One region of the Stenotrophomonas sp. Steno-Z2 genome, then DNA from elsewhere that is predicted to be linked to it. Evidence: predicted binding sites of a transcription regulator. Region 1 holds the regulator's gene; each other region holds the start of a gene.
What was found. Region 1 encodes FliA, which starts transcription of late flagellar genes. Its sites were predicted from a motif close to TAAAGTTTNNCNNNCNNNGGCCGATAA; they were not measured.
Positions count from the first base shown of each region.

Region 1 (5,548 bases):
CTGAGCGTGGTCGCCAGCGCGCCGCGCGACGACCGCCAGCTGGCCGAACTGCGCCAGGAAGTGGCCGGCATGCGCCAGCTGATCGAGCGCGAAATGAACCGCTTCACCGACGAGCGCCTGCGTGGCAGCCCGGTGCGCGCCAACGCCCTGGACCTGATGGACGAATACGGCTTCGACGCCGGCCTGGCCCGCGACGTGGCGGTGCAGATGCCGGCCGATACCGACCCGGCACGCGCCCGCGGCCTGATGCTGGGCCTGATCTCCAAAAAGCTGCCGATCGCCCCGGTCGACCCGATCGAGACCGGCGGCGTGATCGCCCTGGTCGGCCCGACCGGCGCCGGCAAGACCACCACCATCGCCAAGCTGGCCTCGCGCTTCGCCGAGGCCCACGCCGCCCGCGACGTGGCCCTGGTCACCACCGACACCCAGCGCATCGGCGCACGCGAACAGCTGTACGGCTTCGGCCGCCAGCTCGGCATCGCCGTGCACGAGGCCAGCAGCGGCACCAATCTCAACCAGCTGCTCGAGCGCCTGGCCGACTACAAGCTGGTGCTGATCGACACCGCCGGGCTGGGCCAGCGCGACCGCGCCCTGACCGCCCAGCTGCAGTGGCTGCGCGCCGCCGGCCAGATCCGCACCCTGCTGGTGCTGCCGGCCAACACCAGCTTCCAGGACATGGACGAGGTGGTGCGCCGCTTCGGCGCCGCCAACCCGCAGGGCCTGGTGCTGACCAAGCTGGACGAGACCGGCCGCTTCGGTTCGGCCCTGTCGGTGGCCGTGGACCACCGCCTGCCGATCACCTGGGTGACCGACGGACAGGACGTGCCGGAAGACCTGCACCGGGCCTCGGCGGCCAATCTGGTGCTGCGCCTTGAAGATTTGCGCCGCGCGGCCGATATGCCCTGCAACCCGGAGTTGAACCATGCCGTCGCGTGAGTACGCCAAGCTGACCAATGCCTTCCCGCTGTCGGCCACCCGCCGCCAGCCCGCCGGCCCCGTGCGCACCATCGCGGTGACCGGCGGCAAGGGCGGCGTGGGCAAGACCAACGTCTCGGCCAACCTGGCCGTGGCGCTGGCCGGCATGGGCAAGCGCACGCTGCTGCTGGACGCCGACCTGGGCCTGGCCAACATCGACGTCATCCTCGGCCTGCAGCCCAAACACACCCTGGCCGACCTGGTCGCCGGGCGCTGCAGCCTGGAGGACGTCATCATCGAAGGCCCCGACGGCCTGCTGGTGGTGCCGGCCGCGTCCGGCCGCCGGCACATGGCCGAGCTGCAGCCGGCCGAGCACGTCGGCCTGGTCAACGTGTTCTCCGAGCTGGAACGCGACCTGGACGTGATGATCATCGACACCGCCGCCGGCATCACCGACAGCGTGCTGACCTTCTGCCAGGCCGCGCAGGACACCGTGGTGGTGGTCTGCGACGAGCCGGCCTCGATCACCGACGCCTACGCGCTGATCAAGGTGCTTTCGCGCGAGCGCGGGGTGGACCGCATCCAGGTCGTGGCCAACATGGTGCGCGACCCCAACGAAGGCCGCGTGCTGTACGAAAAGCTGGTGCGGGTGTGCGAGAAGTTCCTGGCCGACGTCTCGCTCAACTACCTGGGCTGCGTGCCGCAGGACGACTGGCTGCGGCTGTCGGTGCAGCGCCAGCAGCCGGTGGTGAAGCTGTACCCGTCGGCGCCGGCGGCGCTGGCGCTGCAGGAAATCGCCCGCCGCACCGCCCGCTGGCAGGCGCCGACCGAGCCGCGCGGCGGCGTCGAGTTCTTCCTGGAGCGCATCATCCGGCGCGGGGTGGCGACATGAACCCCGCCGCCCATTACCGCGAGGTGCAGCGCGCCAGCGCCAACGACTGCATCGCCCGCCACTCCGACCTGGTGCGGCGCATCGCCCACCACCTGGCCGCGCGCCTGCCGGCCAGCGTCGAGATCGACGACCTGATCCAGGCCGGCATGATGGGCCTGATCGAGGCCTCGCGCAGCTACGACGCCGAACAGGGCGCCTCGTTCGAGACCTACGCCTCGATCCGCATCCGCGGCTCGATGATCGACGAGATCCGCCGCGGCGACTGGGTGCCGCGCTCGGTGCACCGCCGCGCCCGCGACGCCGCCGCCACCATCCGCCGCATCGAGCAGGCCACCGGCCGCGCCGCCAGCGCCACCGAGGTGGCCGAGGCGATGGAGATGCCGCTGCCGGAGTACCTGCGGCTGATCGAGGACGCCGCGCGCGGCCAGGTGCTGAGCCTGGAATCGCGCATCGAGGACCAGGGCGAGCTCGACACCCCGGCCACCGGCGGCCCGACCCCGCAGCAGGTGCTCGAGCGCAGCCAGTTCGGCGAGGAGCTGGGCAAGGCCATCGGCCAGCTGCCCGAGCGCGAACAACTGGTGCTGTCGCTGTACTACGAGCAGGAACTGAACCTGAAGGAGATCGGCGCGGTGCTCGGGGTGAGCGAGTCGCGCGTCTGCCAGATCCACGGCCAGGCCATGCTGCGGCTGCGCGGCCGGTTGAAGATTTTCGAGGCGGCCGACGCCGGCCTCGTCGAACCATGAAGAGGAACACCTTTTGAACAAGAACATGCGGATCCTGATCGTCGACGACTTCTCGACCATGCGGCGCATCGTCAAGAACCTGCTGGGCGACCTGGGCTTCACCAACACCGCCGAGGCCGAGGACGGGCACGCCGCGCTGGCGCTGTTGAACAGCCAGCCGTTCGACTTCGTGGTCACCGACTGGAACATGCCGGTGATGACCGGCATCGAACTGCTCAAGGCGATCCGCGCCGATGCCAGGCTCAAGACCCTGCCGGTGCTGATGGTCACCGCCGAGGCCAAGCGCGAGCAGATCATCGAGGCCGCGCAGAACGGCGTGAACGGCTACATCATCAAGCCGTTCACCGCGCAGACCCTGGAAGAGAAGCTGGGCAAGATCTTCGAGCGGCTGGCGGCGAGCGCCTGATGACCATGTCCAGCGGAACCCCGAGCGAGAAATCGGCCCTGGTGCAGCGCCTGCAGGACGCGCTGGCGGCGCTGGAGAGCGGCGACGAGAGCGGCTGGCGCCGGGAAATCGACGCCCTGGCCGCGCTGCGCACGCAACCGATGATGGCCGGCCTGGGCCGGCTGGCGCGCGAACTGGGCCAGGCGCTGGGCGAACTGCCGACGGTACCGTCCGAGGCCGGCGAGCTGGACGACGCCTGCGCGCGCCTGGACCACGTGGTGGAGATGACCGAGAAGGCCACCCACCGCACCCTGGACCTGGCCGAACAGTGCCGCGAACTGGTCGGCGGCCTGCGCGAAGGCGCGCTGCCGGCGGTGGAGCAGGAACAGGCGCTGGAACGCATCCGCCACAACCTCACCGAGATCGCCCTGACCCAGAGCTACCAGGACCTGACCGGGCAGATCATCCGCCGCGTGGTCGGCATCGTGCGCCGCGTGCACGAGGGCTTCGGCGCGCTCGGCCTGCCGCCGCCGGAGGACGAGGCGCGCAACGGCGGCCTCGCCGGCCCGGCGCTGGACGGCATCGACCGCCACGCGGTCAGCCAGAACGACGCCGACGACCTGCTCTCCGACCTGGGGCTGTGACGCCATGAGCGCCTTCGCCGACGACATCGCCGCCGATTTCATCCTCGAGGCCCAGGAAATCCTGGACCGCCTCGGCGAACAGCTGGTCGCGCTGGAGCAGGCGCCCGAGGACAACGACCAGCTCAACGCGGTGTTCCGCGGCTTCCACACGCTCAAGGGCGGCGCCGGCTTCCTCGGCATCAACGCCATGGTCGAGCTGTGCCATGCCGCCGAGGAAACCCTGGGCATGGCGCGCTCGGGCAAGGCCGAGCTGCAGGCGCACCACTTCGACGCCGCGCAGCAGTCGCTGGACTGGCTGCAGGCCATGCTCGACGCGGTCGCTGCCGGCACCGAGCCGCAGCATGCGCCGCCGGCGCTGATCGCGCTGTTCGACGTCGATGCGGCACCGGCCAGGCCGGCGCCGGTGGTAGCGGCGCCGGTACCGGCCACGGCCGCCGGCGGCGACCTGATCACCGAGGACGAATTCGAGGACCTGCTCGACCAGCTGCATGGCGGCGCCGCGCCCGGCGCGAAGCCGGCAGCCGTCGCCACCGCTCCCAGACCGGCGGACGACCTCATCAGCGAGGACGAGTTCGAAGCCCTGCTCGACCAGCTGCACGGCGACGCCGCCCCCGGCGCCAGGCCGGTCGCGGCCGCTGCCACACCCGCCGCGGCCGCCAGCGGCGGCGACGGGCTGATCACCGAGGACGAGTTCGAGGCCTTGCTCGACCAGCTGCATGGCGGCGCCGCGCCCGGCGCGCGCGCCCTGCCGACCCCGGCCCCGCCGCCTCCCGCCCCGCCCCCGCCGGTCCCCGCGCCGCGCGCGGCCGCGCCGGCCAAGGCCGCGGTCGAACCCGAACAGACCGTGCGCGTGGACACCCGGCGCCTGGACGCCATCGTCAACCTGATCGGCGAGCTGGTGCTCTCGCGCAACCGCCTCAAGACCCTGCGCACGCGGCTGAAGGACGAGGAACTGGACCGCGCCGTCTCCACCCTGGACATCGCCACCGCGCGCCTGCAGTCGGCGGTGATGCGCACCCGCATGCAGCCGGTGGGCAAGGTGTTCTCGCGCTTCCCCAAGGTCGCGCGCGACGTCGCCCGCAGCCTGGAGAAGGAAGTGGACCTGGAGCTGGTCGGCGCCGAGACCGAGCTGGACCGCAACCTGGTCGAGGCGCTGGCCGACCCGCTGGTGCACCTGGTGCGCAACGCCATCGACCACGGCATCGAGATGCCCGACCTGCGCGAGGCGCAGGGCAAGCCGCGCACCGGCCGGGTGCGGCTGTCGGCGCAGCAGGAAGGCGACTACGTCAGCATCGAGGTGCAGGACGACGGCGCCGGCATCGACCCCGAGCGCCTGCGCGCCAAGGCCCGCGAGAAGGGCCTGCTGGACCCGGAGGCGGCCGCGCGCCTGAGCAGCGAGGAATGCCTGCACCTGGTGTTCCTTCCCGGCTTCTCGACCAAGCAGCAGGTCACCGACATCTCCGGCCGCGGCGTCGGCATGGACGTGGTGCAGTCGCGCATCCGCGAACTGAGCGGGCAGATCCAGATCCAGTCGGAACTGGGCCGCGGCAGCCGCTTCCTGATCCGCGTGCCGCTGACCCTGGCGATCCTGCCGACCCTGCTGGTGCAGGCCGGCGAGGACATCTACGCGCTGCCGCTGGCGCGGGTGATGGAAGTGCTGCACGCGCCGCGCACCTCGCTGGGCTGGTTCGACGGCCGCGCCGTGCTCGACCGCAAGTCGCACACCCTGGCGCTGGTGGACCTGCGCCAGTGGCTGGACGTGGAACCGGCGCAGTCCACCCTGCTCACCATCGTCGTGCTGCAGGTCGGCGAAGCCCGCTTCGGCCTGGTCGTGGACCAGGTGCGCGGCCGCGAGGAAGTGGTGATCAAGCCGCTGCCCCGGGCGCTGCGCGGGCTGAAGGGCTATGCCGGCGCCACCCTGATCGGCGACGGCCGCATGGCGCTGATCCTGGACGTGGACGGGCTGCGC
Region 1 covers NZ_JBWJOY010000007.1:9,778-15,325, reverse strand. The annotation lists gene flhF (flagellar biosynthesis protein FlhF) at 1-936, shown strand, start outside; gene AC06FP_RS13505 (MinD/ParA family protein) at 923-1,807, shown strand; gene AC06FP_RS13500 (RNA polymerase sigma factor FliA) at 1,804-2,550, shown strand; gene cheY (chemotaxis response regulator CheY) at 2,564-2,956, shown strand; gene AC06FP_RS13490 (protein phosphatase CheZ) at 2,956-3,579, shown strand; gene AC06FP_RS13485 (chemotaxis protein CheA) at 3,584-5,548, shown strand, end outside.

Region 2 (5,548 bases), on a different contig from region 1:
GCGGCTGGGACCCGCTGACCCATGGCACGTTCTGGTCGCTGCTGCTCAACGCCGCGACCATGCTGCTGGTGTCGATGCGCTGGCGTCCGGGCGTGGCCGAGCGGCTGCGCGTGGCGCCGTTCCTGGAGCCGTACGCGCGGCGCCCGGCGGTGGCCGGCGACTGGCCGGCGCACGTCAAGGTGCGCGACCTGCTGGCGCTGGCCACGCGCGTGGTCGGCGACGTGCGCGCGCGGCGCGCCTTCGCCGAGCAGGCGCAGGCGCTGCAGCGCGAGCTGCAGCCCGCCGCCGCCGCCGACCGCGCCTGGGTGCAGTTCACCGAGCGCCTGCTGGCCGCCTCCATCGGCGCCGCCTCGGCGCGCCTGCTGCTGACCAGCCTGCTGCGCGGCTCGGGCATGGACCTGGGCGAAGTGGTGGCGGTGCTGGACGAAGCCGGGCAGGAACTGCGCTTCAACCGCGAGATCCTGTCCACCACGCTGGAGAACATCAGCGCCGGGGTCAGCGTGGTCGACCCGGACATGCGCCTGACCGCCTGGAACCGCCGCTACCAGCAGATGTTCGGCTACCCGGACGGCATGCTCTACGTCGGCCGCCCGGTCGCCGACCTGATCCGCTACAACGCCGAGCGCGGCGAACTGGGCGAGGGCGACATCGAGGTGCAGATCAACCGCCGCATCGGCCACATGCGCGCCGGCACGCCGCACGTGTTCGAGCGCACCGGCGCCGACGGCAAGGTGATCGAGCTGCGCGGCCAGGCCCTGCCCGGCGGCGGCTACGTCACCAGCTACAACGACATCAGCGACTTCAAGCGCGCCGAGCAGGCGCTGCTGGAAGCCAACGAAACCCTGGAGCAGCGCGTGGCCGAGCGCTCGCAGGCGGCCGAGGCGGCGCAGCAGTCCAAGACCCGCTTCCTGGCCGCGATCAGCCACGACGTGCTGCAGCCGCTCAACGCCGCGCGCCTGTTCGCCTCGGCGCTGCGCGACGGCCTGCAGGAGAACGACGAACAGCGCCACTTGGCCGAACGCGTGGACGCCTCGCTGCGCGCGGCCGAGGAACTGCTCGACGGCCTGCTCGACGTATCGCGGCTGGATGCCGGCGGCCTGCGTCCCACCGTCACCGATTTCGACGCCGCGGTGCTGGTGCGCGAACTGGCCGCGCAGTACACGCCGGTGGCGGCCGGGCGCGGCCTGCGCCTGCACGTGTTCGCGCGCCAGGCATGGGTGCGCAGCGACCGCCGCCTGCTGCGCCGCGTGCTGCAGAACTTCATGGCCAACGCGCTGCGCTACACCCGCAGCGGCCGCATCGTGCTGGCGCTGCGCGTGCGTGGCGACCAGGTCGAGCTGCAGGTGTGGGACACCGGCCCGGGCATCCCCGAGCACCACATGCAGCAGATCTTCAACGAGTTCCACCGCTACCAGCAGCCGTTCGACTGGGGCGAGCAGGGCCTGGGCCTGGGCCTGTCGATCTGCCAGCGCATCTCGCGCCTGCTCGGCCACGGCCTGGACGCGCGCAGCCAGCCCGGCCGCGGCAGCATGTTCTCCATCACCCTGCCGCGCGTGCCCACGCCGGCGGTGGCGCCGCCGCCGCGCGCCACGCCCGCGTTCGGCGGCGACGAGGCGCTGGCCGGGCTGCGCGTGCTGTGCGTGGACAACGACCAGGAAATCCTCGACGGCATGCGCGCGCTGCTCGGCCGCTGGAAGGTGGAGGTGATCGCCGCCAGCACCGTGGACATGGCGTTGCAGAAGATCGCCGAACGGCCGGACGTGATGCTGGTGGACTACCACCTGCACGACCGCATGGACGGCCTCGACGCGCTGGTCGCGCTGCGCGGGGCCGCCGGCCGCCCGCTGCCCGGCGCGTTGCTCACCGCCGACGGCCGCGACGAACTGAAGCGGCTGGCGCGCGAACGCGGCTACCGGGTGCTGACCAAGCCGGTGAAACCGGCCTCGCTGCGCGCCTTCCTCACCGCCTGGCGATAGAGCCTGCGGGAAGCCGGCTGCGCCGGCGATTGCCTTCCACGTCGCGTTCCTTAGATGCGGTGCTTGCCCGTGCCGATGAGCCAATGCCTTGCAGGAACGGCACTGTAGGAGCGCACTTCAGTGCGCGATGGGGCTTTCCCGGTAGCGCCTCGTCGCGCACTGAAGTGCGCTCCTACAGGGGGCTCAGGCCGCGCCGTGCAGGTGTTCGTACAGGATGCTGGCGCCGATGACGATCAGGATCGCGCCGCCGACGATCTCGGCGCGCTTGCCGACCAGGGCGCCGAGCACGCGGCCGAGCATGATGCCCAGGGTGACCATGACCAGCGTGCACAGGCCGATGACCAGCGCGACCACGCCGATGTGCACGTCCAGGAAGGCCAGGCTCACGCCGACCGCGGCCGCGTCGATGCTGGTGGCCAGGCCGGTGGCGGCCAGGGTCCAGAAGCGGTGGTGGCGGTTGTCGTCAGCATCGGGCGCTTCATCCTCCGCGTCCGGGCGCAGGCCGGCCACGATCATGTGCACGCCCAGCGCGCCGAGCAGCACGAAGGCGATCCAGTGGTCGAAGGCTTCCACATACTGCGACGCGGCGCGGCCCAGCAGCCAGCCCAGCAGCGGGGTGAGGGCCTCGATCGCGCCGAAGATCAGGCCGGCGCGCAGCGCGTCGGGCAGGCGCGGGCGGCGCATCGCCGCGCCCTTGCCGATCGCGGCGGCGAAGGCGTCGGTGGACATGGCGAAGCCGACGAGAAGGATGGACAGAGGGGACATCGGGTTTTCCTGGTCGGGCGGAGACGGACGGCACGCGGCGCGCCCAACCTGACGTTGCGCACGCATGCCGCTGGTCTCGCCAACCGTGGAACCGGCCGCACGCGCCACGACGCAATGGTCGAGTGTGTTGACGCGTGCGCTTCCAGACGCTGGAAGCAGGCTACTCCCCAAGGGAGCGCGGATTCTAGCACGGCGCCGCCGGCATGCCGGCGGCGCGCTGACATGCCCCTGTCATCGACGGCTGGCCTCATTGCACCGCACGTGGCGGCCAGCGCGCGCCGGCTTGCGCAAGGCCCTAAAGAACGCGCGCACGCGGCCGATCCAGAGGCGTCCCCACGCCCGGAGTCCCGCCATGAAGTTCCCGCTTGGAATCGCCCAGAAGCTGCGGCTGAGCCTGCTGGCCCTGGTCGTCGGCCTGGCCGTCATCGGTTCGGCCTACGCCTGGCTCAGCGCCGGCACCCGTGCCGCCGACCAGCGCCTGCAACGTTACCAGCAGGAAGCGGCGCGGCTGGAGAACCTGGCCCGCGCCTTCGCCGAGACGCGACGCGCGCAGGCCGAATATGCCATGTCGTTTTCGGCCACCGCCGGCCAGGCGTTCGGCAGGGCACGCGCGCAGCTGGGCGAGGCGCTGGCGCCCGCGCCGGACGGCGGACCGTGGCCGGCGGAACTGGTGAAGCCGCTGCAGTCCTACCTCGAATCGGCGCAGCTGCTGGACGAGCGCATCGGCGAACTCGGCCACGATGCCGACAGCGGCATGCAGGGCGAGCTGCGCGCGGCGGTGCACACGGTGGAGAACCTGATCAGCGGTTACCGCGAGCCGGAGCTGCAGGTGTCGATGCTGAGCATGCGCCGCCACGAGAAGGACTTCATCCTGCGCCGCGAGCAGAAGTACGCCGACGAACTGGGCGCCGAGGCGATGCCGTTCGAACTGCTGCTGCAGCGCGCGCGCATGCCCGAGGACGTGCGCGCGCAGGTGCGCGAGGCGATGCAGCGCTACCAGGGCGCGTTCCTGTCCTATGCGGCGGCGCGCTTCGGCGTGGACAGCGAGACCCAGGCACTGGACGACCATGCCGCGCAGGTGGACCCGGTGATCCTGCGCCTGCAGCAGGGCCAGCGCAGCGCGCTGCAGCAACAGCGCGCCGGCCAGGCGTCCGCGCGCAGCTGGATGAACGCCGCCTTCGCCGCCACCGTGCTGCTCGTCGGCCTGCTGCTGGTGAGCCTGCTGGTACTGCTGCTGCGCGCCATCGACCGGCCGCTGGCCGATGCCGCCGCGTTCGCCCGCGCCATCGCCGACGACCACCTCGACGGCACCCTGGTGGTGCGCAACCGCCACGACGAGATTGGCCGCCTCGCCGCCGCGCTGATGCAGATGCAGGCCAGCCTGCGCGAACGCATCGCCGCCGAACGTGTCGCCGCGCTGGCCAACCAGCGCGTGCGCCAGGCGCTGGACGTGGCCCGCGCCGCGGTGCTGGTGACCGATGCCCAAGGCTGCGTGGTCTACGCCAACGATGCCCTGCGCCAGGCCTTCGCGCAGGCCGCGATCGAAACCGACATCGCAGCCGGCGCCGACGCGGCCACGCTCGGCGCCGGGGTGGCCGCGCTGCTGGCCGCGGCGCGCGACGGCGGCCGCACGGTCGATGCCGAGCTGGAACTGGGCAACACCGGCTTCCTGCTGCGCGCCAGCCCGGTGCTGGAACAGGCGCAGGTGCTGGGCCTGGTGCTGGAATGGCAGGACCGCCGCCTGGAGCGGGTGATCGTCCACGAGGTCGCGGCGGTGGTCGCCGCCGCCGCCGCGGGCGACCTGGACGGGCGCATCGAACTGGCCGACAAGCAGGGCTTCGTGCGCGAGCTGGCCGGGCGCATCAACGCGCTGCTGGACGGCGTGCAGTCGCAGGTCGACGACGCCACCCGCGTCATCGGCCACTTCGCCCGCGGCGACCTGAGCGCGCGCATGCGCGGGGACGGCCACGGCATCTACGCGCGGCTGCGGCAGGGCCTGGAAGTGGCGATGCGCCAGGTTGGCGCCATCGTCGCCGGTATCCAGCAGTCGGCCGGCAGCGTGCAGGCGGCGGTGGACGAGATGGCCAGCGGCACCCGCGCGCTGTCCACGCAGGTGCAGCAGCAGGTGGACGACGTGCACGACGCGCTGCAGCGCGTGCGTTCGGTGGCCGGCGAGGCCCGCCAGAACGCCGACAGCGCGCGCCACAGCGCGGACATCTCCGGCGCCGCCAGCGACGCCGCCGAACGCGGCCGCGCGGCCACCGCCGCCGCGGTCACCGGCATGGAACAGCTGCGCGCGTCCTCGCGCCACATCCGCGACATCGTCGCCACGGTGGACAGCCTGTCGTTCCAGACCAACCTGCTGGCGCTGAATGCGGCGGTGGAGGCAGCGCGCGCCGGCAGCCATGGCCGCGGCTTCGCGGTGGTGGCCGGCGAGGTGCGGCAGCTGGCGCAGCGCTCGGCCGAGGCCTCGCAGCAGATCCGCGCGCTGGTGGACGCGTCGCTGCGGCAGGTGGAGGCCGGCGCGCGCCTGGTCGACAGCAGCGGCGAGGCGATGCAGGACATCGACGGCCACGTGCAGCAGGTGGCGGCGGCGCTGGCGCGCATCGACGCGGCCTCGGCGCGCCAGGTCAGCGCGGTGGACGACGTCGAACGGCTGCTGCGGCGCATCGGCGAGGGCACGCGGCAGAGCGGCGCCGTCGCCCAGGCGTCGTCGCAGGCGGCGCTGGCGATGCGCACGCAGGCGCAGGAGCTGGCCGCGGCGGCGGAGAGCTTCGTGCTGGCCGGCGACGACGCGCCACGGCCGT
Region 2 covers NZ_JBWJOY010000001.1:954,638-960,185, reverse strand. The annotation lists gene AC06FP_RS04270 (hybrid sensor histidine kinase/response regulator) at 1-1,976, shown strand, start outside; gene mntP (manganese efflux pump MntP) at 2,160-2,741, opposite strand; yybP-ykoY riboswitch at 2,751-2,912, opposite strand; gene AC06FP_RS04260 (methyl-accepting chemotaxis protein) at 3,094-5,548, shown strand, end outside.
Region 2: the regulator FliA is predicted to act here: its motif matches at 3,038-3,064, upstream of AC06FP_RS04260 (methyl-accepting chemotaxis protein).

Region 3 (5,548 bases), on a different contig from region 1:
CCCGCCGCGCCGATGAAGTCGGCGAACTGCTGCGCGCCATGCAGCGCATGCAGCGCGACCTGCGCGAGCGCATCGAACGCGACCAGGCGGTGGCCGCCGAGAACCTGCGCATCCGCACCGCGCTGGACTACTCCTCCACCGGCGTCTACCTGACCAACTCCGAACTGCAGATCGTCTATGCCAACCGGGCGTTGGCGCACACGCTGGAGCGCCATGCCGGCGACATCAGCGCCGCGCTCGATCATTTCGACGCCTCGCGCCCGCTGGTCGGCCAGCCGGTCACCGCGCTGGAATTCCGCGGCGAGATGGATCACAGCGTGCTCGACGCGCTGCAGCGCGATGGCGTGGCCTCGCGCCAGATGCGCTACGGCGACGCCCAGTTCGCGCAGACCATCTCGGCCATCCGCGACGACGCCGGCAGCGTGGTCGGCCATGTCGTCGAATGGCGCGACCGCACCACCGAGGCCATGGTGGAACGCGAGGTCGCGCGGGTGATCGACGCCGCCGCCGCGGGCGACCTGAGCGGCCGTATCGGTACCGAAGGCAAGGAAGGCTTCTTCCTGGAACTGGCGCGCCAGCTCAACAGCCTGCTCGACGCCAACGCCAGCAGTCTGGAACAGATCTCCGGCCTGCTGTCGGCGCTGTCGCAGGGCGACCTGACCGTGCGCATGCAGGGCGATTTCCGCGGCGTGTTCGCCAGAATGCGCGACGACGCCAATGCCACCACCGAACAGCTGACCGCCATCGTCGGCCGCATCAAGCAGTCCACCGCCGCGATCAACTCCGCCGCCGGCGAGATCGCCTCGGGCAACAACGACCTGTCGCGCCGCACCGAGCAGCAGGCCGCCAACCTGGAAGAAACCGCCGCCTCCATGGAGGAATTGACCTCCACCGTGCGCCAGAACGCCGAGCACGCCCGCCAGGCCAACCAGCTGGCCCAGGGCGCGGCGACCGTGGCCTCGCAGGGCGGTGAAGTCGTGGGCCAGGTGGTCACCACCATGTCGGCCATCGAGGCTTCGTCGAAGAAGATCGCCGACATCATCAGCGTCATCGACGGCATCGCCTTCCAGACCAACATCCTGGCGCTCAACGCCGCGGTGGAAGCCGCGCGTGCCGGCGAGCAGGGCCGCGGCTTCGCCGTGGTCGCCTCGGAAGTGCGTACCCTCGCCCAGCGTTCGGCCGGCGCCGCCAAGGAGATCAAGGAGCTGATCCAGGATTCGGTCGGCAAGGTCGGCGAGGGTTCGCAGCTGGTGCGCCGCGCCGGCAGCACCATGGGCGAGATCGTCAGCTCGGTGCAGCGCGTGACCGACATCATGGCCGAGATCAGTGCCGCCTCGCAGGAACAGAGCGCCGGCATCGAGCAGGTCAACCAGACCGTCACCCAGATGGACGAGACCACCCAGCAGAACGCCGCGCTGGTGGAGGAAGCCACCGCCGCCGCGCGGTCGATGGAAGAACAGGCCGCGCACCTGGCCGAAGCCGTGGCCCTGTTCCGCCTGGACGAGCACGACGCCCCGGCGGTCGCGCTCAAGGTGGCGCCGGCGCCCGTGGCGGTCGCCAGCGCACCGCCGGCACCCCAGGCCGCGGCGGCCTACACCCCCGAACCCAGGCCACGCGCCCCGGCCCGCGCCGCCGTCGCCGAAGCCCTCGATTCGGACTGGCAGGAATTCTGATCCGTTCCCCGCACAACCCCGGCTCATGCCGGGGTTGTGCTGTGGGCCATCCGTCGCGCGGGCCCACGCCCATCGGCGCCCGCGGCAGGCCGCCGGCTCAACTTGCGCAGGGCCCGGCCGATATCCACACGTGAAGTCCCGCCTCCGTGTCCCACGTCGCGGCGGCCATTCCCCCCACTCATCCCTCGCGCATGAACATCTTCCGTACCTGGTCGCGTTTCTTCTCCAACATTTCCGTGCGTGGCAAGCTCAACCTGCTCACGATCATCATCGCCATCGGCGTGGTCACGCTGGCGGTGGTCGCCGCGCGCATGCAGTACCTCGACCTCTACGAGACCCGCAAGGTCTCGCTGCAGAGCGATGTCGAACTGACCTATGGCGTGCTGGACCACTACGTCCAGCGCGTCGCCGACGGCACCCTGCCGCTGGAGCGCGCCCAGGCCGAGGCCATCGCCGCGCTGGAAACCATGCGCGCCAAGGGCGACTCCAGTTACTTCAACGTCTACAGCACCGACTACGTCGTGCTGATGCACCCGTTCCGCAAGGACCTGGTCGGCAAGGACATGAAGGATTTCCGCAGCGAGGACGGCGTGCGCCTGTACCACGACCAGGTCGAGGCGGCGAAGAACGGCGGCGGCTACGTCGGCTACGAATGGGCCAAGCCCGGGCAGAAGAACCCCGTGCCCAAGCTCGCCTATGCCGGGATGTACAAGCCCTGGAACTGGGTGATCTCCACCGGCGTCTACATGGACGACGTGCAGGGCCAGGCGCTGCGCTTCACCGGCATCATGACCCTGGCCGGCGGCGTGCTGGTGCTGCTGGTGCTGGCCCTGAGCTGGGTGATCGGCAGCCGCATCGTACTGCCGCTGCGCAAGGCCACCGCCGTCGCCGACGCCATCGCTGGCGGCCGCCTGGACAACGCCATCGCCCAGACCTCGCGCGACGAGGCCGGCCAGCTGCTGGGCAGCATGCAGCGCATGCAGACCCAGCTGCAGGCGGTGATCGCCGCCCAGCGCGAGATGGAACGCCAGCATGACGCCGGCATCATCAGCTACCGCATGGACCACGATGCCTTCCCCGGCGACTACGGGGTGATGGTCGCCGGCACCAACCAGCTGGTAGGCAACCATATCGGCGTAAAGATGCAGGTGATCGAACTGGCGCAGCGCTATGCCGTGGGCGACCTGGCCCGCGACATGCCGCAGCTGCCCGGCGAGAAGGCCGAGATCACCGAAACCATGGCGATGATCAAGCGCAACCTCACCGCGATCAGCAGCGAAATCCGCCGCCTGAGCGGCGCCGCGGCCGCCGGCGACTTCAGCCAGCGCGGCGACGAGGACCGCTTCCAGCACGACTTCCGGCAGATGGTGCACAACCTCAACGCGATGATGGAGGCCACCGACCACAGCCTGGCCGAGACCTCCAGCCTGCTGCAGGCCATCGCCCGCGGCGACCTCACCGCGCGCATGCACGGCGACTTCCAGGGCGTGTTCGCGCGGATGCGCGACGATGCCAACGCCACCGTGGCGCAGCTGACCTCGATCGTCGGCCGCATCCAGCAGGCCGCTTCCAGCATCAACCTGGCCGCCTCGGAGATCGCCACCGGCAACAACGACCTGTCGCGCCGCACCGAGCAGCAGGCGGCCAACCTGGAAGAAACCGCCGCCTCGATGGAGGAACTGACCTCCACCGTGCGCCAGAACGCCGAGCATGCGCGCCAGGCCAACCAGCTGGCCCAGGGCGCGGCCGGCGTCGCCTCGCAGGGCGGCCAGGTGGTCGGCCAGGTGGTCACCACCATGGCCGACATCGAAGCGGCCTCGCGCAGGATCGCCGACATCATCAGCGTCATCGACGGCATCGCCTTCCAGACCAACATCCTGGCGCTCAACGCCGCGGTGGAAGCGGCGCGTGCCGGCGAACAGGGCCGCGGCTTCGCCGTGGTCGCCTCGGAGGTGCGCACGCTGGCGCAGCGTTCGGCCGGCGCCGCCAAGGAGATCAAGGGGCTGATCGAGGACTCGGTCGGCAAGGTGGCCGAAGGCTCGACGCTGGTGCACCAGGCTGGCAGCACCATGGGCGAGATCGTCACCTCGGTGCAGCGCGTGACCGACATCATGGCCGAGATCTCCGCCGCCTCGCAGGAACAGAGCGCCGGCATCGAACAGGTCAACCAGACCGTCACCCAGATGGACGAAACCACCCAGCAGAACGCCGCCCTGGTGGAGGAAGCCACCGCCGCCGCACGCGCCATGGAGGAACAGGCCGTGGTGCTGAACGATGCCGTGTCGGTGTTCCGCCTGCAGGCCCCCGCCGCCGCTCCCCGCACTCTGGCCCTGGCCAGCTGAGGTCCGCACGGTGTCCCTGCCCGCTCCCGCCTCCCGCGACTTCGAGTTCAACGACCGCGATTTCCGCCGCGTCTGCGAACTGATCCACAAGCGCGCCGGCATCGCGCTGGCGCCGGCCAAGCGCGACATGGTCTACGGGCGCCTGTCGCGCCGGCTGCGCGCGCTCGGCCTGCAGTCGTTCGAGGACTACCTGGACCGGCTAGAGCGCAACGGCGGCGACGAATGGCAGGCGTTCACCAACGCCCTGACCACCAACCTGACCTCGTTCTTCCGCGAACCGCACCACTTCGAGAAGCTGCGCGAGGAACTGCAGGCGCGCGCCCACCGCGCGCCGCTGCAGATCTGGTCGTGCGCGGCGTCCACCGGCGAGGAACCCTACTCGCTGGCGATCACCGCCTGCGAGACCTTCAACAGCCTCACCCCGCCGGTGCGCATCCTGGCCACCGACGTCGATACCCAGGTGCTGGCCACCGGCGCGCAGGGCGTGTACCCGGTCGAGCGCATCGCCGGCCTGGATGCGTCGCTCAAGCGCCGTTACTTCCAGCGCGGCACCGGCCCCAACGAGGGCAAGTGCCGCGTGCTGCCGGCGCTGCGCAGGCTGATCGAGTTCCGCCAGCTCAACCTGCTGGCGCCGCGCTACGACGTCGGCGGCCCCTACGACGCCCTGTTCTGCCGCAACGTGATGATCTATTTCGACAAACCCACCCAGCGCGGCATCCTGTCGCGGCTGGTGCAGCACATGGGCGACGACGGCCTGCTCTACACCGGCCATTCGGAGAACTACCTGCACGCGGCCGACCTGATCCAGCCATGCGGGCGCACCCTGTACCGGCGCGCGCCCGGGGCGGGGGCATGAACATGGCCGCTCCCGCCGACGATGTGATGCGCTACCGCGATGCGCGCTTCCAGACCATCGCCGCCAAGCTGCTGCCCACCCAGTACCTGGTGGTGGACGACGACACCGCCCTGACCACCACCCTGGGTTCCTGCGTGGCCGCCTGCATCCGCGACCCGGTGCTCAAGGTCGGTGGCATGAACCACTTCCTGCTGCCCGACGGCAACGTCGGCGACGGCGCGCCCGCGCGCTACGGCAGCTATGCGATGGAGTTGCTGATCAACGACCTGCTCAAGCGCGGCGCCCACCGCAAGCGCCTGGAGGCCAAGGTGTTCGGCGGCGCCAACGTGCTCAAGGGCTTCACCAGCAACCCGGTCGGCACCCGCAACGCCGAGTTCGTGCGCCAGTACCTGCGCGCCGAGCACATCCCGGTGATCGCCGAGGACCTGCTCGGCATCCACCCGCGCAAGGTCTGGTTCTTCCCGCAGACCGGCCGCGTGGTCGTGCAGCGCCTGCCGCACGCGCACGAAGCCGAGGTCGCCGCCGCCGAATCGGCGGTGCGCGCCCGCCTGTCCAGGGCCCCGGTCACCGGTGGCGTGGAGTTGTTCGAATGAGCCCGCAGGCGCCCTGCCGCGTCCTGGTCGTGGACGATTCGGCGCTGGTCCGGCAGATCCTCACCGACCTGCTGGCGCGCGACC
Region 3 covers NZ_JBWJOY010000012.1:58,259-63,806, reverse strand. The annotation lists gene AC06FP_RS16450 (methyl-accepting chemotaxis protein) at 1-1,673, shown strand, start outside; gene AC06FP_RS16445 (methyl-accepting chemotaxis protein) at 1,865-4,015, shown strand; gene AC06FP_RS16440 (CheR family methyltransferase) at 4,026-4,871, shown strand; gene cheD (chemoreceptor glutamine deamidase CheD) at 4,868-5,464, shown strand; gene AC06FP_RS16430 (protein-glutamate methylesterase/protein-glutamine glutaminase) at 5,461-5,548, shown strand, end outside.
Region 3: the regulator FliA is predicted to act here: its motif matches at 1,771-1,797, upstream of AC06FP_RS16445 (methyl-accepting chemotaxis protein).